DNA from 3 places in the Streptococcus mitis genome. Region 1 is predicted to be linked to each of the others. Evidence: predicted binding sites of a transcription regulator. Region 1 holds the regulator's gene; each other region holds the start of a gene.

Region 1 (4,838 bases):
AAATTCCTGTACTTGCTCCAATATAGAAATTATCATTAAATCCTGCAAGTGAATTGACATAGAAGTTAGTACTGGTATTGAAGAAAACTCCAATAAATCCTATGACGATTTGGATACCAATGTAGGCTGCAACAGCGAGTGCTGTACGGTATTCATTGAACAGTTGTCCAATGGAAATGGCCAAGTAGATGCAGAGGATTCCAGAAATGGTATTTAGTAGGAAGGATAAGACAGTAAGACTAAAGCCGGTAAAATGTTCTGCAACAAATGACAGAAGAGTAGAAAGTTGAACTTCATCAGAATTTGTTGACAATAAGATAATATAGATACATAGGAGTAAGACAGCAGTGCTAATCAACGACCAGATAAAGGCACCGATTAGTTTGGCTGTGATGATATGGTGTTCAGAAACTGGCAAGGTTAAAGTCAGATAGCCTTGTCGGTCATAGACACTTCCTTTGAATCGTTTAATAATCAAGAAGATAGTTGAAATCACAAGTGTAACCATCAAACCACCAAAGACAGTAGATAGAAAAAAAAGTAGAACAGATAGATTTTTTTCAGGTAGTTTGATTAAGGATTGTGTCTGAATTCCAATAAGAACAGAGAGGAAGAGAACAGCACCATAAAGAGCTAAATACCACTTGTTAACATTTTTAAATTCGTAGCGAACTAAATTCCAAAACATAATAATCTCCTTTGCTTAGGCCTTAAATTCCTGACGGAAGAGTTGGTCAATGGATTCACCTGACTCATAGCGAATATCGTCTACATTACCTTGACGAACGACTTTTCCATCTTTGAGGAAGATAATTTCATCCAAGATTGGCTCGATATCAGAAATCAAGTGGGTAGAAATCAAAACGGTAGAAGTTGGGGAGTAGTTGTTGATAATGGTATTGAGGATATACTCACGGGCTGCTGGGTCCACCCCACCAATGGGTTCGTCTAAAACGTAGAGACGAGCATCACGGCTCATAACTAAAATTAGTTGGACCTTTTCCTTGTTCCCTTTTGATAGTTTCTTGAGACGACTATTTTCATCAATGCCCAGATCTGCAAGCAGATGATGGGCGCGTTCAAGATTGAAATCTTTATAGAAGGTCTTAAAGTAGGTTAGGGCTTCTTTGACCTTCATTTGCTCATTGAGATAGGTCGTATCCGGCAAATAAGCTACGATAGCCTTGGTTGCTGGGCTTGGATCCATGTCGTTGATCAGGACACGTCCTTGATCTGGTTGCAAGAGGCCGTTGATTAGTTTAATCAGGGTTGTTTTTCCTGAACCGTTTGGCCCAAGGAGACCAACAATTTTTCCAGCGGGGATGTCAAGAGAAACATTTTCAAGGGCTGGGGTTGCTCCATAAGATTTGGATACATTTTCAAATGCTAGTAATGACATAGGCTTAAACTCCTTTAATATAATCGCCGACTACGCCTGGTAGTTCTTCTTTTTCATAGCCAAAATGGGTCATGGAGGAAACGAAGTGTTCCAATTCTTCTTCTGATAATAGTTTGCGTGATTGGGCGATTAGCTCCTTATCCTCAGTCACAAACCGTCCAGTTGTGCGCTTGCTGTAGACAAATCCTTCTCGTTCAAGGTCTGACAAGGCTCTTTGGATGGTGTTTGGATTGACACCGGCCTCGCTTGCTAGCTCTCTCACGGTTGGAAGTTGTTGATTGGGTTCCAGTGTATGGGAAACAATCTGAAGCTTGATTTTCTCCATAATTTGTAAATAAATGGGTTTTTTGTTGTCAAATGTCCAGGACATCTTGGTCTCCTTTCTTTTATCCTTTTGTCTTAATTAAATAATACAACAAAACAAAAAACTTGTCAAGCAAAAAGAAGAATTGTTTTGGGAATCGTTTAAAAAATGGTATAATGAAAAGAAAACGATAAGGAGGGAAAGGATGCGTTGTCCAAAATGTGGGGCTACCAAGTCAAGTGTTATCGATAGTCGCCAAGCAGAAGAAGGGAACACCATTCGTAGAAGACGTGAGTGCGATGAATGCCAACACCGTTTTACAACCTACGAACGAGTAGAAGAAAGAACCTTAGTGGTTGTTAAAAAAGATGGCACACGGGAACAATTCTCCAGAGATAAAATCTTTAATGGAATTATCCGCTCAGCCCAGAAACGTCCTGTGTCAAGTGATGAAATAAACATGGTAGTCAATCGTATCGAACAGAAACTCCGTGGTCGAAATGAAAATGAAATTCAAAGTGAGGACATTGGTTCACTCGTCATGGAGGAGTTGGCTGAGTTGGATGAGATTACCTATGTACGTTTTGCCAGTGTCTATCGTAGTTTTAAGGATGTGAGTGAGTTAGAGAGCTTGCTCCAACAAATCACCCAGTCCTCAAAAAAGAAAAAGGAAAGATAAATGAAGCCAATTGACCGTTTTTCTTATCTAAAGAATAATCGGGTGTCGCAAGATACCTCATCTCTGGTACAGTGCTACCTCCCGATTATCGGTCAGGAGGCGCTGAGCCTTTATCTTTATACGATTAGTTTTTGGGATAATGGTAGAAAGGAATACCTCTTTTCAAGCATTCTCAATCATCTCAACTTTGGGATGGATAGACTGATAAAATCCTTGAAAATCCTATCTGCTTTTAATCTCTTGACCCTCTATCAAAAGGGGGACGTTTATCAGCTAGCTATCCATGCCCCTCTTTCGAGTCAGGACTTCTTGGAACATCCTGTTTATCGCAGACTTTTGGAGAAAAAAATTGGCGATGCAGCTGTGGAGGATTTGAAACTTGAAAGTGCTGAGGGAGAAGAAATACCTGTCTCACTCAATCAAGTCTTTCCAGACTTAGCAGAACTGGGAAGTCAAGAAGACCTTGGTCTCAAGAAGAAAGTGGCCAACGATTTTGACTTGGACCATTTTCGTCAGCTTATGGCTCGAGATGGGCTTCGCTTTGCGGATGAGCAGTCCGATGTCTTAAATCTCTTTGCCATTGCTGAGGAAAAGAAGTGGACTTGGTTTGAGACCTATCAACTGGCTAAGTCAACAGCGGTTTCCCAGGTTATTTCAACCAAACGCATGCGGGAAAAAATCGCTCAAAAACCAGTTTCCTCTGACTTTAGTCCTAAGGAAGCAACCATTATCAAGGAAGCAAAAAGTAAGACTGCCCTGCAGTTCTTGGCAGAAATCAAGCAGACACGCAAGGGGACCATTACCCAAACAGAAAGAGAACTCTTGCAACAGATGGCTGGTTTGGGCTTGCTGGATGAAGTCATCAATATTATTCTCTTATTGACCTTTAATAAGGTGGATTCGGCAAATATCAATGAGAAATATGCCATGAAGGTAGCCAATGACTACACCTATCAAAAGATACATTCGGCAGAAGAGGCAGTCTTGCGCATCCGTGAGAGAGGGCAGAAAACAAAAACGCAAAAACAGAATCAGACTGCCCCAGCAAAAACCAATGTTCCTAAATGGAGTAATCCTGAGTATAAAAATACGTCATCCGCTGAGGAATTAGAAGAGATGGAACGCCAAACCCTAGAATTATTAGCAAAATTAGATAACGGAGGTGATTAGATGGAAAGTGTCGGAGATGTACTCAAACGTCAACCAAGTCGTTTTCACTATCAAGATTTGGTCCAGAAAATCATGAAGGATCCTGATGTTGCGGCCTTTATCCAGCAGGAGTCCCTCAATCAGGACGAGTTGAACCGTAGTATTTCCAAGTTTAACCAATACATCACTGAGAGAGATAAATTCCTCCGAGGAGATACAGATTATATTGCCAAAGGCTACAAGCCTATACTAGTCATGAACCATGGCTATGCGGATGTTTCTTATGAAGAAACTCCTGAACTAATCGCAGCTGAAAAAGAAGCGGCTATCAAGAAACGTCTCAACTTAATTAATTTTCCATCTAGCCTGAAAAATGTCAGTTTTTTAGATGTTTATCGTGATGATGTTCAGCGTTTCACTGTTCTAAAAAGAATGATAGAATTTGTTAACGATTACCCCAATAATTTGAAAGGTCTTTACTTGTATGGAGACTTTGGTGTGGGTAAAAGTTTCATGGTGGCTGCCTTAGCCCATGATTTATCAGAAAAACGTGGTGTTTCATCCACTCTCCTCCACTATCCTAGCTTTGTCATTGATGCCAAAAATGCCATTAGTGATGGCAGTGTTAAGACCTTGGTGGATGAGCTTAAACTTTCTGAAGTCCTGATTTTAGATGATATTGGTGCCGAGCAATCAACAGCTTGGGTGCGGGATGAAATCCTACAAGTTATTCTCCAATATCGGATGCAGGAAAATTTACCGACCTTTTTCACCTCCAACTTCAACTTTGAAGAATTGGAGCAGCATTTCGCTAAAGGGAAACATGGAAATGACGAAACCTGGGAAGCCAGACGCGTCATGGAACGCATCCGTTATTTGGCTGAGGAGACTCGTTTAGAAGGAGTGAACCGTCGATGACAGAAACGATTAAACTGATGAAAGCTCATAAGTCTGTTCGAAGATTTAAGGAGCAAGTCATCCCTCAGGAGGATTTGACTGAAATCCTGACAGCAGCCCAGATGGCCTCGTCTTGGAAGAATTTTCAATCCTACTCTGTGATTGTGGTACGAAGTCAAGAAAAGAAAGATGCCTTGTATGAATTGGTACCTCAAGAAGCCATTCGACAGTCAGCTGTTTTCCTTCTCTTTGTCGGAGACTTGAACCGTGCAGAAAAGGGAGCACGACTCCATACGGATACCTTCCAACCTCAAGGTGTAGAAGGTCTCTTGATTAGTTCGGTCGATGCGGCTCTTGCTGGCCAAAATGCTCTACTAGCAGCTGAAAGCTTGGGCTATGGCGGTGTCATT
Region 2 (4,838 bases), 660 kb from region 1:
GGATTATTTACGCTACAGGTCACAAGAGTTCTCTTGATATTCTTTTCCTTAGCAACTTGCAAGCCCTGACGGAGAGTTTCCTTAGCATAACCCTTGCCTCTTTCTGATGGACGAATGGAGTAGCCAATGTGGCCACCTTCTTCTAGTAGAAAGTTACTGAGGCGCAACCGGAGATTAAGAAATCCAATTGCTCTATCTTTCACAGAAAAAGCTACTAACTGAATTGCGGGAACCCACCCTTCAGGCAGCTTAATTCCCATTTCCTGATTCTGATTGCTTTCCAACCACTCTTCATACACAAAGTTCTCTGTATCCCAAAATCCTCCGTCATGGGCTGATTGGCTCTTTTCAAACTCTGCCATCATCTCTAAAACTGTTTCTTTATCTGCTAATCTTGGTCTGCGTAGTTCCATCCTTACCTCCCACTAAGAGAAAAGCGAGAGTTGACTCTCACTTTTATTTTTTCTTGTTCTTGTTTAAAAATTGTTCTCTGAGGTTGAGCAAACGTTCTTTCTTACCAGCTCCACCTTTAGAGTGTTTCTCGTGATAACGGGTCACTTGTGCGCGCCCCTTATCGTCTAATTGATATTTTCCCATCTCATTTCTTTCTAATTGGTTACTTGATGACCAGCTATTTTAATCGTTGAGCCATTCATGTGTTTGACACGCGCTGCGATTTCCTTGTGACGGCCGTTGACCATAGGTCTTGCTTGAGGATTACCTAGATAGCCACAAGTTCGTTTGACCACATCTACTGTTTTAGGGTCGCTATTGCCACAGTTTGGACAAGCAAATCCTCTTTCAGTTGGTTCAAAATCCCCTTCAAAGTCACACTTGTAGCAACGGTCAATCGGAGTATTAGTGCCTAGATAACCTACACGGTCGTAGGCATAGTCCCAAACAGCTTCCAGAGCCTTAGGATTTTGCTGAAGGACTGGATACTCACAATAATGGATAAAACCACCTGACGCACCTGCTTCTGGATAGACTTTCTCAAAGTCTAATTTTTCAAACGGTGTTGGATTTTTACGAACATCATAATGGAAAGAATTGGTGTAGTATTCCTTGTCTGTGATGTCAGGAATAGAGCCAAACTTCTCTGTATCTAGTCGGCAGAAACGGTCTGTCAAACTTTCAGATGGTGTTGAATAAATTGAGAAATGATAACCATATTGGTCTGACCACTCTTCTACACGGCGTTTCATATCACGAATGATATCCAGCGTGAATTCCTTGGCGGCTGGATTGTGTTCCCAGCTATTACCAAAGAAAACTGTCGCTACTTCATACAAACCGATATAGCCTAGCGAAACTGTGGCACGACGATTCTTAAAGAGCTGGTCAACACTTTCTTCTTTACCTAGACGATGACCAAAAGCACCGTATTGATACAGGATAGGAGCATTTGCTGGTGTTGCTTCCTTGGTTCGTTCGACACGATAAACCAGAGCATCTTCCGCAATGTTCATTCGCTCGTTGAAGATTTCCCAGAACTTATTCATGTCGCCCTCAGACTCAAGAGCAATACGAGGCAGGTTAACTGTCACAACACCCAGATTCATACGGCCTGAATTGACTTCTACACCATTCTCATCCTTCCACCCTTGGAGAAAGGAACGGCAACCCATAGGCACCTTAAAAGAACCTGTCAAGTCAACAATCTTATCGTAAGACAAGACGTCTGGGTACATCCGCTTGGTTGCACACTCAAGAGCCAACTGCTTAATGTCGTAGTTGGGAGTCCCTTCTTCCAAGTTAAGACCTCTTTTCAGAGTAAAAATCAGTTTAGGGAAGATAGCCGTACGATGTTCTGAACCAAGACCCTTGATACGAATAGTCAAAATAGCTTTTTGAATTTCTCGTTCAAAACGACTAGTTCCTAAACCAAAACCGAGCGAAGTAAAAGGTGTTTGTCCATTTGAAGTGAAGAGAGTATTAATTTCATACTCGAGAGATTGCATGGCATCATAGATGTCTTTTTGTGTTTTCTTCCAAGCGTAATCTTCCCGTTTGTCAGGTAAGACCCACTCTTCCGCATCCTTAAGGTGTTTTTGATAATTCTTCTCTGCGTAAGGCGCCAAAACTTCATCGATACGGTCAGCTGAACAGCCACCGTACTGGCTAGAAGCAACGTTGGCGATAATTTGAGAAATCTGAGCTGTCGCAGTCTGGATAGACTTGGGACTTTCTACCTCTGCATTTCCAATCTTAAAACCATTTTCCAACATACCTTTAAAATCAATCAAACAGCAGTTGGTCATAGGGGTGTAGGGACTGTAGTCCAAATCGTGATAGTGGATATCCCCCTTTTGGTGGGCATTGGCTACGTGCTTAGGAAGCATTTGCAGTCCGATTGATTTCCCAACAATCCCTGCTGTCAAATCACGCTGAGTGTTAAAGACATCACTGTCTTTATTAGCATTTTCATTGACAACTGCCTGGTCTTTGTTAAGAAGCTTATGGATACTAAAGTTAATATCTGTCGCTTTTGAGCGCTCAAAATCCCTTTGTGTCCGATAAGTAATATACTCCTCAGCCAGCGCATATTCTTTGGCTTCAAGCAGTTCATGTTCTACGATATTTTGAATTTCGTAAATCTTAACCCCCTGTGGAAAGCGACTATGAATTTCTGTGACAATTCGCTCGGTCAGAGCATTTAGGCGCTTTTCGACTAAGGGTGTCACATCCATAACCTTGTCTGCCGCCTTGTGGAGAGCCTTGTCAATCTTGTCCACATCAAATACAACACGTCTCCCATCTCGTTTCTCAACGAAGAGAGTTGGCAAAATTGTAATTTTTTCTTCTAGTGCAATCATATGCATGCTCTTTTCTAAAATGTTCTTTCTAAAAAGTATTATACCACTCTAAAAAGAAAAATCAATATCTTGTGTTAAAAATCCTAAAATTTTTAAAAATACACAAGATATTGATTTGGTTATTTTAATTTATATAGTTTGAATTCGTTCGTATCCGTCTTAACAAGTTCATATTTTTCACTAAGCAAAGTCTCTACATCTGACCACAAAGCCACCTGTTGATTAACCATAATCATCTTCGGTTGATTCTCCTTCAGGTCATTCATAAGCTTGGTTTTATTCTCATCGCTTGCAGTATAGAGAGTTGGGATCAATAAAGAACTTGGTGCTAGACGTTCACTTTCTAGATAAAACTCGGGACGGTTATCCCACGCATATACACGATCTTCAACACTCGTTTCCTTTTTGACGACACTCGCAAGACGGGCTCTTTCTTGATATGCTGATGGATGAAAAACATAACGACTCAAAACTGGTAGAAGCAATAAATAAGCTATTGCAACAAGCGGTAAATATAAATTGCTTTTTAGGAAAGAACCATCGCCATCATTTCTCCGGCGACGATTCACTCTATCCTTACCCTTAATTTCTGTTATAAGGAGTAATGTCAGGAATGGAATCAGCAGGACTAAACGTGAACCATACGCTGACTCTTTAGATAAAATCAACATAGACAACACAAACAGCAATCCTAAACTAGCAAAAAGTGATAATGAATATTGCTTGGCTGGTTTTAATTGGAATAAGCCCTTAAAGAGAAGAGTGAGAGAACCAACCCCAATAGCAAGCAATCCGTAGAAAATTGCATTTTCAACCAAAAGATTATTTGCAAACAGACTCACTGCATTTAAGGGGTAAAAAGTTTGACTAATCGCATCACCAAAACTTCCTTGCAAGACCGTAAAATAACCTAAAGGATAAAAGACAATAGAAAATCCAAGAGCAGCTGCAAAAAATTGATACAATCCATGAACAAATCGATGCTCCGCGACATTAAAACCGAGCAATGCCAAGGCAATCGTAGCTACAAATAAAGCTGTAGGCAATGGAGCAAGGAAGAATGCTAGAGCAAAACTCATTCCAAGTCGCAAAAATCCTTTATCACTATCCGGATAAGACAAATACTGCGTCACAATGTGCAAAGAGTAAAATAAAAATGGTAATACTAGGAAAAGGGCATAACCTCCGCCAAAACCAAGTCCTGCAACGAGGAGATAAAATACAAACACAACTTGCCTAGCCTGCTCACTCTGGTCGGTAAGAGTATCTGCTGCTTTAAAAAGGAAAATACCTGCCCCAAACAGAGCCAACCATTCCACAAGAGAAATTAAAACACTCCCCTTCAAAAGATAAGCTACTAAATAATAAAGCAAGCCACTAGTCCCAAAGTAGTCTGTATAAATCTGACCAGTTTGATGCAAGGCCCATCCAATATAAAGGTCCTGAGTCTGTTGAGGGCTCATTAAATCAAAAATAAAAGGTAGGACAACAGAAATCACTGTTGCAATCAAGCTTCCAATCAAAATACTAAAAAGCGGAAGCAGAGTTTCCTTTTTTTCTGGTAATGTCCAATCTGGGTAACGAGATTCTTCATAGCTCTCATCTTTTTTTCCATATACATTCATTCGTTTTTCCTCCAAGTTTATCTGTTTTAGTATATCAAAATCTTACCGGAATGTCAGCCCGGGATTGGGTATTTACCTTATATCCTATCTAGAATAGCGATTCGTTTGATGCTACAAAAACAATCTAGCCTCCCGAATTGAAAGTCTCCCTTAACCATATAAAAAGATTTAACTCAAGGTCAAATCTTTTTGTTTTTAAAGCATGGGTGCAAATAACTGGACAATTTCTTTGATAAGAGTTTGATACCACTTTGGTTTAATGGTGTAGGAATTGATTTCTCGTGAAACTTGGAGAATTCCTCTAAAATCCTCCGCAATATCTAGAATTGATTGGGTTCGATATAACAACACTGCATTTTCATAGTGATGAACCAGACTACGATAATCAAAATTGATA
Region 3 (4,838 bases), 410 kb from region 1:
ACTTGATTCCCTTGTTAAAGGCATAGTTACGAAGGATAGACAAGTCACGTGTCGTTTGTTTGTTTTCTTTCTTCCATTCGTAAAGTCCTTTTGGAATGTCACTACGCATGAAGAGAGTGAGTGAAAGTCCTTGGTCCACGTGCTCAGTCGCAGCAGCATAAACATCAATGACCTTACGCATATCCATGTCATAGGCAGAAGTGTAGTATGGAATGGTTTCTGTTGACAAGCCAGCAGCAGGGTAGTAGATTTTACCAATTTTCTTCTCTTGGCGTTCTTCGATACGTTGCGTAATCGGGTGGATAGACGCAGAAACATCGTTGATGTAGCTTATAGAACCATTTGGCGCTACAGCAAGACGGTTTTGATGGTAAAGTCCATCTGCTTGAACCTTGTCGCGAAGTTCAGCCCAGTCAGCAGCACTTGGGATAAAGACATCTTTGAAGAGTTCTTTAACACGGTCTGATTTTGGAACAAATTCGCCAGTTACATACTTGTCGAAGTAGCTTCCGTTAGCATAGTCTGATTTTTCAAAGTTATGGAAGGTAATACCACGTTCACGCGCGATATTGTTTGATTCTACCAAGGTCCAGTAGTTCATGAGCATGAAGTAGATGCTTGTAAATTCAACAGACTCAGGTGATCCGTATTCGATGAGTTGTTGGGCAAGGTAGCTGTGAAGTCCCATGGCCCCAAGACCAAAGGTGTGAGCTTGACTATTTCCGTGGTCGATAGTAGGTACAGCTACGATGTGTGAACTATCTGTAACGAAAGTAAGGGCACGAACCATAGCACGGATAGAACGACCAAAGTCAGGTGAAGTCATCATGTTGACCACGTTGGTTGAACCAAGGTTACATGAAACGTCTGTTCCCATTTGAAGAAATTCTTGAGCATCATTGATCAAGCTTGGTTCTTGAACTTGAAGAATCTCAGAACACAAGTTACTCATGATAATCTTACCATCAACAGGATTTGCACGGTTAGCCGTATCAATGTTGACTACATAAGGGTAACCAGACTCTTGTTGCAATTTAGAAATTTCCGTTTCCAAATCGCGCGCCTTGATTTTTGTCTTGCGGATATTTGGATTTGCGACCAATTCATCGTATTTTTCAGTGATGTCGATGTAGTTAAACGGTACACCGTATTCAAGCTCTACTGAGTAAGGGCTGAAGAGGTACATTTCTTCATTTTTACGAGCCAATTCGTAGAATTTATCTGGTACTACAACACCAAGTGAGAGGGTCTTTACACGAACTTTCTCATCAGCGTTTTCTTTCTTAGTTGAAAGAAAGGCGATGATATCAGGGTGAAAGACATTTAGGTAAACCACACCGGCACCTTGACGTTGACCCAATTGGTTTGAGTAAGAGAAGCTGTCTTCGAAGAGTTTCATAACAGGTACGACTCCAGAAGCTGCACCTTCATAGCCTTTGATAGGTGCACCAGCTTCACGAAGGTTGCTGAGGGTAATTCCCACACCACCACCGATACGTGAAAGTTGAAGAGCTGAGTTGATAGAACGTCCGATAGAGTTCATATCATCAGTTACTTGGATCAGGAAACATGATACCAATTCTCCACGACGAGCACGTCCAGCATTCAAGAAGGAAGGAGTAGCTGGTTGGTAGCGTTGGTGGATGATTTCATTGGCAATATCGATTGCAATAGCTTCATTCCCATCAGCGAAATAAAGGGCGTTAAAGAAGACACGGTCTTCCATGCTTTCAAGATAGTATTCACCGTCGTTTGTTTTCAAGGCATATTGATTGTAAAATTTATAAGCTGCCATAAAAGACTTGAATTGGAAGTTTTGGTCTTTGATAAATTGAGCCAATTCTTCCAAAAACTCTGGACGGTATTTCTTGATAAAGGCTGTTTCGATGTAGTTGTGTTCAATGAGGTAGTTGATTTTATCTTTGATTGAATCAAAAACCATAGTGTTTGGAACTACATTTTCTTTAAAGAAGGCATCCAAGGCTTCCTTATCTTTATGAAGCATGATTTGTCCATTGACAGGACGGTTGATTTCGTTATTGAGACGGAAGTAAGTCACGTCTTCAAGATGTTTTAATCCCATAAAATTTCCCTTATCTAATTACAAAAGAAAGGCTTCTAAGTTAGCCCTAGAAGCAGTTTCTTCTGGATGATGTACTAAGATTATGCTAGTTGTTTCAGTTTTCCTGGTTGGAAACCTGAAAAGACTTCAGTTGGTGTTTGGATAACAGGAGCTGCGCTGAAACCGAGCTCTTTAACTTGATCGATGTACTCAGGTTGCTCATCAAGATTGATTTCACGATAAGCGACATTATTACTGTCCAAGAAACGTTTTGTCATCTTACATTGGACACAGTTGTTTTTAGAATAAACGGTTACCATTGTGTAACTCCTCTTTCAAAATAGATTACTTTCTTAGTATATCAGAAAATAAATTTTTGTCAATGATTTGAAACTAAATATAGTGGTCTATTTTTCTGCTCAAGCTCACAAAACACAATATGTAGTGTTTGTTTTGTAAAATGATGATAATTATCCTATAAGTTGTTTTTTGAAAAACTATATCCTGTGTTTTGTTATCTAGAATAGAAGATTTTCAGCAAGTTATCTGAAAGGAAATCGAATAAATCCCATAAAATGCTTGAAAAAAATCCTAGAAGATGATATAATACCAAATTGTAAGGGTTATCACATATAACTCAAAAAAGAAAGAACAAAAGGAGAGTCAAACTATGGCTTCTAAAGATTTCCACGTAGTGGCAGAAACAGGTATTCACGCACGTCCAGCAACATTGTTGGTACAAACTGCTAGCAAATTTGCTTCAGATATCACTCTTGAGTACAAAGGTAAATCAGTTAACCTTAAATCAATCATGGGTGTTATGAGTCTTGGTGTTGGCCAAGGTGCTGACGTAACTATCTCAGCTGAAGGTGCAGATGCAGATGACGCTATCGCTGCAATCTCAGAAACAATGGAAAAAGAAGGATTGGCATAAGGAAAATGACAGAAATGCTTAAAGGAATCGCAGCATCTGACGGTGTTGCAGTTGCAAAAGCATATCTACTCGTTCAACCGGATTTGTCATTCGAGACTGTTTCAGTCGAAGATACAAACGCAGAAGAGGCTCGTTTGGATGTAGCTCTTGAAGCTTCTCAAAACGAGCTTTCTCTTATCCGTGAGAAAGCTGTAGGTACGCTTGGTGAAGAAGCGGCTCAAGTTTTTGACGCTCATTTGATGGTTCTTGCTGACCCAGAATTGATTGGTCAGATTAAAGAAACAATCCGTGCTAAGAAAGTCAATGCTGAAGCAGGTCTTAAAGAAGTGACTGACATGTTTATCACTATCTTTGAAGGCATGGAAGATAACCCATACATGCAAGAACGTGCAGCGGATATCCGCGACGTGACAAAACGTGTATTGGCAAACCTTCTTGGTAAGAAATTGCCAAACCCAGCTTCTATCAATGAAGAAGTAATCGTGATTGCACATGACTTGACACCATCTGATACAGCTCAATTGGACAAAAACTTTGTAAAAGCTTTTGTAACAAACATCGGTGGACGTACAAGCCACTCAGCTATCATGGCACGTACACTTGAAATTGCAGCTGTATTGGGAACAAATAACATCACTGAAGTAGTGAAAGACGGTGATATCCTTGCCGTTAACGGAATTACTGGTGAAGTGATTATCAACCCAACAGATGAACAAGCGGCAGAATTTAAAGCAGCTGGTGAAGCTTATGCTAAACAAAAAGCTGAATGGGCACTTTTGAAGGATGCTCAAACAGTGACTGCTGACGGTAAACACTTCGAGTTAGCTGCTAACATCGGTACTCCAAAAGACGTTGAAGGTGTTAACAACAACGGTGCAGAAGCTGTTGGACTTTACCGTACAGAGTTCTTGTACATGGATTCTCAAGACTTCCCAACTGAAGATGAGCAGTATGAAGCATACAAAGCTGTTCTTGAGGGAATGAATGGTAAACCAGTAGTTGTTCGTACAATGGATATCGGTGGAGATAAGGAACTTCCTTACTTCGATATGCCACATGAAATGAACCCATTCCTTGGATTCCGTGCCCTTCGTATCTCTATTTCTGAAACTGGAGATGCAATGTTCCGTACACAAATCCGTGCCCTTCTTCGTGCTTCTGTTCATGGTCAATTGCGTATCATGTTCCCAATGGTTGCTCTTTTGAAAGAATTCCGTGCAGCTAAAGCAGTTTATGAAGAAGAAAAAGCAAACCTTCTTGCTGAAGGTGTTGCAGTTGCGGATGATATCCAAGTTGGTATCATGATTGAAATCCCTGCAGCAGCGATGCTTGCAGACCAATTTGCAAAAGAAGTAGACTTCATGTCAATTGGTACAAACGACTTGATCCAATACTCGATGGCGGCAGACCGTATGAACGAACAAGTTTCATACCTTTACCAACCATATAACCCATCAATCCTTCGCTTGATCAACAACGTTATCAAGGCAGCTCATGCTGAAGGTAAATGGGCTGGTATGTGTGGTGAGATGGCTGGTGACCAAAAAGCTGTTCCACTTCTTGTCGGAATGGGCTTGGATGAGTTCTCTATGTCAGCAACATCTGTACTCCGTACACGTAGCTTGATGAAGAAATTGGATACTGCTAAGATGGAAGAGTACGCTAACCGTGCCCTTACAGAGTGTTCAACAATGGAAGAAGTTCTTGAACTTCAAAAAGAATACGTTAACTTTGATTAATGTCATTAACCTTGCAACCTAGTTGCAAGGTTTTTTTATAGTTTAATAGCAGAAATTTTATTAACTAGTTCATAAAATGCTTGACAATAAAAAAAATAGGAGT

The links. Region 1 encodes NrdR, which represses ribonucleotide reductase genes. Its sites were predicted from a motif close to ACACNATATATNGTGT; they were not measured.
Region 2: a site for NrdR is predicted at 2,876-2,891, ahead of nrdD (anaerobic ribonucleoside-triphosphate reductase). Genes of this name have one in related genera too.
Region 3: a site for NrdR is predicted at 2,495-2,510, ahead of nrdH (glutaredoxin-like protein NrdH). Genes of this name have one in related genera too.

The regions. Positions count from the first base shown of each region.
Region 1 covers NZ_CP047883.1:495,079-499,916, forward strand. Annotated here, with positions in the region: gene M594_RS02620 (hypothetical protein) at 1-688, opposite strand, end outside; gene M594_RS02625 (ABC transporter ATP-binding protein) at 704-1,399, opposite strand; gene M594_RS02630 (GntR family transcriptional regulator) at 1,404-1,769, opposite strand; gene nrdR (transcriptional regulator NrdR) at 1,909-2,382, shown strand; gene M594_RS02640 (replication initiation and membrane attachment family protein) at 2,383-3,552, shown strand; gene dnaI (primosomal protein DnaI) at 3,553-4,449, shown strand; gene M594_RS02650 (NADPH-dependent oxidoreductase) at 4,446-4,838, shown strand, end outside.
Region 2 covers NZ_CP047883.1:1,923,071-1,927,908, forward strand. Annotated here, with positions in the region: gene M594_RS09250 (GNAT family N-acetyltransferase) at 1-413, opposite strand, end outside; gene M594_RS09255 (hypothetical protein) at 457-597, opposite strand; gene nrdD (anaerobic ribonucleoside-triphosphate reductase) at 609-2,816, opposite strand; gene M594_RS09265 (damage-inducible protein CinA) at 2,936-4,441, opposite strand; gene cls (cardiolipin synthase) at 4,637-4,838, opposite strand, start outside.
Region 3 covers NZ_CP047883.1:909,413-914,250, forward strand. Annotated here, with positions in the region: gene nrdE (class 1b ribonucleoside-diphosphate reductase subunit alpha) at 1-2,083, opposite strand, end outside; gene nrdH (glutaredoxin-like protein NrdH) at 2,164-2,382, opposite strand; gene M594_RS04515 (phosphocarrier protein HPr) at 2,733-2,996, shown strand; gene ptsP (phosphoenolpyruvate--protein phosphotransferase) at 3,002-4,735, shown strand.